Regions from separate parts of the Streptomyces sp. NBC_00984 genome, predicted to be linked through region 2. Evidence: riboswitches for the same ligand, from Rfam matches in the RefSeq annotation. Region 2 holds a riboswitch; the other holds the start of a gene.
The links. Region 2 has a riboswitch for cobalamin ahead of OG520_RS36540 (ABC transporter substrate-binding protein). Riboswitches for the same ligand answer to the same signal wherever they lie in the genome.
Positions count from the first base shown of each region.

Region 1: it holds a riboswitch for cobalamin, as region 2 does, so the genes downstream of both, OG520_RS30985 (cobalamin biosynthesis protein) here and OG520_RS36540 (ABC transporter substrate-binding protein) in region 2, are expected to answer to the same signal.

Region 1 covers NZ_CP108734.1:6,930,721-6,934,925, forward strand. Annotated here, with positions in the region: gene OG520_RS30980 (cobyric acid synthase) at 1-1,539, opposite strand, end outside; gene OG520_RS30985 (cobalamin biosynthesis protein) at 1,536-2,534, opposite strand; cobalamin riboswitch at 2,679-2,810, opposite strand; gene OG520_RS30990 (hypothetical protein) at 2,962-3,192, opposite strand; gene OG520_RS30995 (anion permease) at 3,215-4,205, opposite strand, start outside.
Region 2 covers NZ_CP108734.1:8,219,349-8,223,553, forward strand. Annotated here, with positions in the region: gene OG520_RS36525 (acyl-CoA dehydrogenase) at 1-337, shown strand, start outside; gene OG520_RS36530 (acyl carrier protein) at 597-875, shown strand; gene OG520_RS36535 (beta-ketoacyl-[acyl-carrier-protein] synthase family protein) at 872-2,095, shown strand; cobalamin riboswitch at 2,175-2,366, shown strand; gene OG520_RS36540 (ABC transporter substrate-binding protein) at 2,402-3,469, shown strand; gene OG520_RS36545 (FecCD family ABC transporter permease) at 3,493-4,205, shown strand, end outside.

The DNA of each region.
Region 1 (4,205 bases), 1.3 Mb from region 2:
GCGGCCTCCGGGGGCTCCGGGCGCTCCGGGTGCTCCGGGTGCTCCGGGTGCGATGAAGGGAAGCCCCGGCGGCGCGCCCGACTCTATGAGCCGCAGCAACGCGTCGGTGTCCGCGTGCTCTTCGACGAGATCGCCGAGGCGGTCGAGCTGCTCCTCGCGCAGCGCCGCGAACCCGGTGTCGGGAGCGGGGACGAAGCGCCGGCCGGCGGCCCGCGCGACCTCGGTCAGGAAGCGGCGGCGGAATTCGTCGCTCTCCAGCGAACCGTGCCAGTGGGTGCCCCACACGGCGCCGACCCGGCAACCGTCCAGGAACGCCTCTCCGCCGCGTACGTCCGCCACGCCGTGGTGGATCTCGTACCCCTCGACCGGCGCGCCGAGCGCCTCGCCGACGGGCCGGGCCAGGGTCTTCTCGCGGTCGAAGCGGATGCGTACGGGGAGGAGGCCGAGGCCCTCGACCAGCCCGGCCCGGGACTCGACCTCGTCCTCGATGTGCTCGCCGAGGAGCTGGAATCCGCCGCAGATGCCGAGGACCGGCCGGCCCTCGGCCGCGCGCCGCGCCAGCGCGTCGGCGAGGCCGCGCTCGCGCAGCCAGGCCAGCGCCTTCACGGTGCCGCGGGTGCCCGGCACGACGACGAGGTCGGCGTCGGACAGCTCCTCGGCGCGGTCCACGAACCTGACGACGACGCCGGGCTCGGCGGCCAGCGCGTCCACGTCGGTGAAGTTCGACATCAGGGGCACCGCGCACACCGCGACGCGCAGCACGTCCTCGCCGTGCGGCGGTGCGACGACCGACTCGCGCACGGCTCCGCGCAACGAGACCCGCAGACCGTCCTCCTCGTCGATGCCGAGGCCGTGGGCGAAGGGCAGCACGCCGTACGTCGGCCGCCCGGTGAGGTCCCGCAGCATCTCCAGACCCGGCTCCAGCAGCGACACGTCGCCGCGGAACTTGTTGACGAGATAGCCGGCGATCAGCGACTGGTCCTCCGCGGCGAGCAGCGCCGTCGTACCGAAGAACGAGGCGAAGACACCGCCGCGGTCGATGTCGCCGACGACCACCACCGGGAAGCGCGCCGCCCGTGCGATGCCCATGTTCACGATGTCCGTGCGCCGCAGATTGATCTCGGCCGGGCTGCCCGCCCCCTCGCAGATCACCGCGTCGTACGTGCCCCGGAGCTGCTCCAGGCAGTCCACGACCGTGGAGAGGAGCGCTTCCTGCCTGCCCCCGTGGTAGCCGCGCGCGCTCATCTCGCCGACCGGCTTCCCCATCAGGACGACCTGGCTGGAGCGGTCGCTGCCGGGCTTGAGCAGGACCGGGTTCATCAGCGCGGTCGGCTCGACGCGGGCGGCCTGGGCCTGCATGGCCTGGGCGCGCCCGATCTCGGCACCTTCGCGGGTGACGAACGAGTTCAGCGACATGTTCTGCGCCTTGAAGGGCGCCACCTTCACGCCCCGGCGCACGAGCCAGCGGCAGATGCCTGCCGTCACGACGCTCTTGCCCGCGTCGGAAGTGGTTCCGGCGACCAGCAGTCCGCCGCTCATGTGCTTCTCCGTCCTGCGCTGCGAGGTGCTGCCGTCCGGCGCCCCGCGATCCGTCGTGCGGCGAGGGCCGCGCCGATCCGTCCCGCCACGCACACGCCGAGGGCCAGCGCGCCCACCCGGCGCGACAGCCGGACCGCGCGCTCGATGTCCTCGGTCTCCACGGCCCGGCCCGTCTCCCCGTTGAGCACGGGGCGGTGCTCGACCCGGCCGCCGTACGCGAGGGTTCCGCCGAGGCGTACGCCGAGCGCTCCCGCGAACGAGGCCTCCACCGGGCCCGCGTTGGGGCTCGGGTGCTTGGCGGCATCGGCCCGCCAGGCGCGGACCGCTCCGCCCGGCCGCCCCCCGGCGGCCACGGCGAGCAGGGCCGTGAGCCGGGCGCCGGGCCAGCCCGCGAGGTCGTCGAGGCGGGCCGAGGCCCAGCCGTAGCGCCGGTGGCGGGGCGACTTGTGACCGACCATCGCGTCGAGGGTGTTGGCGGCCCGGAAGCCGGCCAGCCCGGGGACCCCGGCCAGCGCGCCCCACACCAGGGCGCCGACCACGGCGTCCGAGGTGTTCTCCGCCACGGACTCCACCACGGCGCGGGCGATCTGCGGCCCGTCCAGGGACTGCGGGTCGCGCCCGCACAGATGCGGCAGCCGCTCGCGGGCCAGGTCGAGGTCACCGGCCGCCAGGGCGCCGCCGATGGCCCGCGCCTCGCGCCCCAGGGACGTACCGCCGACGACGGACCAGGTGACGGCCGCGGTCAGCGCGACGGAGGCGGCGGGGCTGCGGCGTACGGCGCGGGTGATCAGCGCGGCACCACCTGCGGCGCCTCCGGCGCAGACGAGGGTGTGCAGCGCGCCCCACCCGCGGTGGTCGCGCCACAGACGGCGTTCGACGCCCGCCGCGGCCCGCCCGAAGGCGGCGACCGGGTGTCCCCTGCGGGGGTCACCGAGCAGCAGATCGCCGATCAGACCGGCCGTGGCGCCGTACGCGAAGATGCGGTCGGCTCGCACGGCTCAACCGGCCGTCGCGCCTCGGAGGACCTTCGTACAGGCGGCTCTCGTCGAGAGCGCCGGAACAGCGGACGCAGGGCGGCCAGGCATGGCGATATGTCCTCACTCAGGGTCCGCGCCCTGGTTCGACGTGACCGGCGACGAGAGTCTCCTGGCTCCCGGATCCGCGGTTCCCCCGGCCTTCCAGCCCGCTCGCGCGTGCCGTGACTTCCGGTGTGGGGGACCGCTCCCCGGTGACAGTGGCGGGACCGCGCCGGATTCGCACCGGCTTCCTCTGCTGTCGCCGTAATTGGCTCCGGCAGTCCACCACGCTCTGCGAACGCCCGTCAACCTGCCGTTGACCTGCGACGGCGCAGTGTGCTGAGACCCACATCGGGCCGGACACCTCTGGTGTCCGGCCCGATGGGAGGGCGTGCGCGGGAGTGGCTCAGGCGACGATCAGATAGATGCCGTACGCGACGGCCGCCGCGCACAGCGTGAAGCAGACGTACGCGCCGGCGCGGGCCAGCAGCAGCGAGCCGCCGGAGCCGCCCTGCGCCGCCGGTTCCGGCTGCTTGGAGAGGCCGACGATGCCCAGGGTGAAGAGGCCCACCAGCGCGACGGTGACAACGAGGGAGACGCCGAATACGGAGCCGAGGGCTGCCCAGTCGATGTTCATGCTGAATCCTTAGACGGCCGGGTCAGACGGTGGCGGGTCGCGCCGGGTCCTGGGTGGTTCCGGCCGGGGCCGGAATGGTGGTCATGAGGTTCTGGGCCGTCGCCTGGGCCGCGGTGGGCGGCGGGCTGACGGCGGCGATGGCCGTGGTGACGACACCCGCGGGCTCGATGTCGACGTCCGCCGGCGCGACATCGTCGTGGCCGACCGGCTTGCGGCGCGACACCAGCCAGATCGCACCGGAGCCCGCGACCAGCAGCACCGCGACGACCACGACGCCCCAGGTGCCCTGCTTGGTGAGGAGTTCCGCGCCCGCGCCGACCAGACCCGCGGCCGGCAGGGTCAGACCCCAGGCGACGAACATCCGGGTGGCGGTGGACCAGCGGACCACACCGCCCTGGCGGCCGAGGCCCGCGCCCATCACGGCGCCGGAGCAGGACTGGGTGGTGGAGAGGGAGAAGCCGAGGTGCGAGGAGGCCAGGATGACGGTGGCCGCGCTGGTCTGGGCGGCGAAGCCCTGCGGCGGCCTGAGGTCGGTGAGGCCGCTGCCCATGGTGCGGATGATGCGCCAGCCGCCCAGGTAGGTGCCGAGCGCGATGGCCGTACCGGCGCAGACGATGACCCAGACCGGCGGGTTGGCGCCCGGGTGCAGGACGCCGCCGGTGACCAGGGCCAGGGTGATGATGCCCATGGTCTTCTGCGCGTCGTTGGTGCCGTGGGCGAGGGAGACCAGTCCGGCCGAGGCGATCTGGCCCGCGCGGTAACCCTTGGCGGTGGCCTTCTCCTGGGCGTCGTTGCGGACCTTCCCGCCGATCCGGTACGTCAGCCTGGTGGCCAGCAGCGCGGCCAGACCGGCGACGATCGGGGCGGCGAGGGCGGGCAGCAGCACCTTGGTGACGACGGTGCCGCCGTTGACGGACGACCAGCCCGCCGACATCACGGCCGCGCCGATCAGACCGCCGAACAGGGCGTGCGAGGAGCTGGACGGCAGTCCGACCAGCCAGGTCAGCAGATTC
Region 2 (4,205 bases):
GGAAGCGGTGGCCGCGCTGCCCGAGGGGCCCGCCCGCGAACGGCTCGGCGAGCTGCAACGGCTCTTCGCGCTCGACCGGATCGCCCGCAACAGCGGTGATCTGCTGGCAGCGGGCCTGTTGACCGCCGACCAGGTCAATGAACTGCCGGACCGGGTGGAAGAGCTCATCACCATGGTCGCCGCCCAACTGCCCGACCTCGTCGAGTCCTTCGCGCTGCCGCCGGAGCTGCTCGCCGACTGGCCCATCGCCGGAGCCGACTACATGGCTGCCTACGACGATCCGGGAGCCGCCTGGCGGACGGGCGGGGACCGGGCGACGGTTGAGGACGAGCGGTGAGGGCCATGACGAGGAGGGGAACAGCTGTACGGGGTCACCGGATCAGGGAGGCGGCCGGGGCTCTCGGAGTCCGGGTTGTCCTGCTGGCCTACTGGGGTACGACGTCCGTCCTGGCCCGGTGGTGCGGGGAGCGCGGGGAGGACGGTGCCGAATCGGTTCGGCACAAGGCGTAACTGGAGGCACTCCACCCAGTTGATTCGGCGTCGGGACGGTGTCACCGGCGGCCCGACAGCCGGACCGAATGATGGAGAGAAAGCTCATGAGTACGATTCATCCCAAGATCACCGAGGTTCTGACACACACCTTCAAAGTGCCCGTTGCCGAGATCCACCCGGGCTCCACGATGGACAGCCTGGAGATGGACTCCCTCGCCGTCGCCGAGTTCGCCGTCCTCATCAGGGAGACGGCCGGCGGCAACCGGGACTTCGACCAGCTCCCCAAGGACGCGACGCTGGCCGACATCACACGGTTCATCGACCCGGCAGCCGGCCGCGGCGCGCGGGTGGGCGGCGGGACCGCGATGAGTAACGCCCGATGAACAGGCCGGCCGTCGCCGTCACCGGCCTGGGCATGATCACCCCGGTCGGCAACGACACCGAATCCACCTGGCGGGGCGTGTGCGCGGGCGTGTCACCGGCCCGTACCGTCGCCGAGCTCGAAGGGTGCGCGATCGACTTCGCGTGCATGGTCGACGGCATCGACCTGGACGCCGCGATCGGCGGCCGTGCGTCCTTCCGCATGGGGAAGTACGTGAAACTCGCCGTGCTCGCCGCCCGGGAGGCGGTCGCCGACGCGGGGCTGGACCCGGCCCGGTGGGAGGGCGCCCGGGTCGCGGTGGTCGTCGGCACCAGCAGCGGGGGTTCCGCCTCGCTGACCGAGCAGGCCGTCGTGCTCGACCGGTTCGGAGCAGGGGCCACCTCGCCCTCGGGCATCCTGCTCACCATTCCCAACATGCCCGCCGCCGAGATCGCGATCCAGCTGCGGGCCACCGGACCCAGCATGGCCCCGTGCACCGCCTGTTCGTCCGGCGTCACCGCGCTGTCCGTCGCCCGCGACCTCCTGGTCACCGATCAGTGCGACATCGCTGTCGCCGGAGCCACCGAGTCGATCGTCTACCCGGCCGCCATGGCCGGGTTCGCCAGGTCCGGAGCCGGGGCCCGGACGGACGGCGACCCGGCCACGCTGTGCCGTCCCTTCGCGGCCGACCGGGCCGGTCTGGTCATGGGCGAGGGCGCGGCCGTCATGGTGCTGGAACGGGTGGAAGACGCCGATGCCCGGGGCGCGGCCCCACGGGCGCTGCTCGCCGGTACCGGCGCCACCACCGACGCCTACCACCCCATCAGTCCGCATCCGTCCGGCACGGTCGCCCAGGCGGCGGTGGAGGCCGCGCTGCGCGATGCGGGCTGGGCGGCCGAGGACGTCGAGCACGTCAACGCACACGGCACGGCGACCCCGGTCAACGATGCCACCGAGGCCGCCCTCATCGCCCGGGTCTACCCGCACCGGCCGCCCGTCACCGCCCCCAAGGGTGTACTGGGGCACTGCATGGGGGCGGCCGGAGCGATCGAGGCCGGACTCACGGTCCTCACGCTCCAACGCGGAGTCGTACCACCGATCGCCAACCTGGACGCCCCGGCGCCCGAGTTCGACATCGACTGCGTCACCGAACAACCGCTGCGGCAGCCCATCCGGCGCGCCGTCAGCCATTCCTTCGGCTTCGGCGGACACAACGCCGTCATCGCCCTTCAGCGTCCGTAGGCATCCGGCAGGTGGTGCGACGGGACACACAGCCCGGCGTACCACCGGCCACACCCCCCATGAGCTGCGCAGAGCCTCGTGATAGCTTGCCGGAGCCAGTCGAACTCCACGTCATGGGGTCAGGGAATCCGGTGAGAATCCGGAACTGACGCGCAGCGGTGAGGGGGACGGGCGGGGCCACGGCCACTGGGACCACCCTCGGGTGTCCTGGGAAGGCGTCCCGTCCGAAGGAACCCGAGTCCGAAGACCTGCTGGCGCCCGCGACCCGGCACCGGGCCGCGGAACTCCGTACAGCGGGCTCCGCGCATGAGCCCAGAGACGCAGAGGGACTCCGTGCCGTCCATAGCCAGCCCCGTCCGCATCATGGCCCTGCTCTCGGCGGGACTCGTCCTGCTGACCGCCTGCGGAGGCGGAACCGACGACTCCGCCGCGAAGCCGGACTCCGCGGACGGATACCCGGTGACGCTGAAGAACTGTGGACGCACCGTCACCGTCGAAGCCGCGCCACGGCACGCCGTCTCGGTGGACCAGGGATCGACGGAGATCCTGCTCTCCCTCGGCCTCGCCGACCGGATGGCCGCCACCGCGACCTGGACCGACCCGGTGATGAAGGGCCTGGAGAAGGCCAACGCCGAAGTGCCCAGGATCGCGGACAACCGGCCGTCGTCGGAGAAGGTCCTCGACCGCGAGCCCGACTTCGTCAGCGCGTCGTTCGAATCGACGCTCGCCAAGGGCGGCGTCGCACCGCGCGAACAGTTCGAATCGCTCGGCGTCCCCACCTATGTCTCGCCCGCCGACTGCACCGGCAAGGACAACAGTGGCGGCGGCGACGGCGCCCGTACCGCCCCGCTGACCATGGACAGCGTCTACGGCGAAGTGCACGAACTGGCCGAGGTGTTCGGCGTACCGAAGCGCGGTGACGCGCTCGTGGCGCAGCTGCGGGCCCAGGTGACGAAGGCGACCGAGGGCATCGACGCCTCCGACGCGACCCTCCTGTACTGGTTCTCCGACTCCAAGGCCCCGTACCTGGCCGGCTGCTGCGGAGCACCCGGGATCATCACCGAAGAGCTCGGCGCGAAGAACGTCTTCGACGACACCCATGAGGAATGGCCCCAGATCAGCTGGGAGACCGTCGCCGACCGCAACCCCGACGTCCTGGTCGTCGGCGACCTGACCCGCAAGGCCCAGACCGCCGAGAGCGCCGCGAAGAAGATCGAATTCCTGGAGTCCAACCCCGTCACGAAGAACATGGACGCCGTCAGGCACAAGCGGTACGTGCTGCTGAGCGGCCAGTCCATGAACCCGTCCATCCGGACGGTCGAGGGCATCGAACGCGTGGCAGCCGGACTGCGCAGGTTCGGGCTCGCCGGGTGACGGGGACCGTACGGGGCACGGCGGTGGCCGCGCCGCCCGCCCCCGCCACCCCCCTCCGCGCCACGACGGGCGTACGGAGACTGCGCGGCGGGGCCCTGTGGGTCTGCGGCGCCGCGTTGCTCGTCATCTCCGTCGCGGTCGCCGTCACCATCGGCCCCGCCCGGATCTCCGTGGCCGACGTCTGGTCCGCGGTGGCCTCCCACCTCGGCTGGGGCCGTTCACGGCTCTCCCCGATCCGGGACGGCATCATCTGGAACCTGCGGATGCCGCGCACCCTGCTCGCCGCGGTGTGCGGTGCCGGGCTCGCGGTGTGCGGCACCGTCATGCAGTCGCTGCTCCGCAATCCGCTCGCCGACCCGTTCGTCCTCGGTGTCTCCTCCGGAGCGTCCACCGGCGCGGTCGTGGTCGTCGTCCTCGGCGTCGGCGGGGGAGCGGTGTCGATCTCGACCGGCGCGTTCGTCGGAGCGCTGTGCTCGTTCGCCCTCGTGCTGCTGCTCAGCCACATTCTGGGCGGCACGACCGACCGGGTCGTGCTCTCCGGTGTCGCGGCCATGCAGCTGTTCTCCGCGCTCACCTCCTTCGTCGTGATGACCGCCGCCGACGCCGAGCAGACCCGCGGGGTGCTGTTCTGGCTGCTCGGCTCGCTCAGCGGGGTCGGCTGGACCGATGTGTGGATCTGCTCCGCCGTCCTCGTCGTGACCCTGCTGATCTGCCTGGCTCACGCCCGTACGCTCGA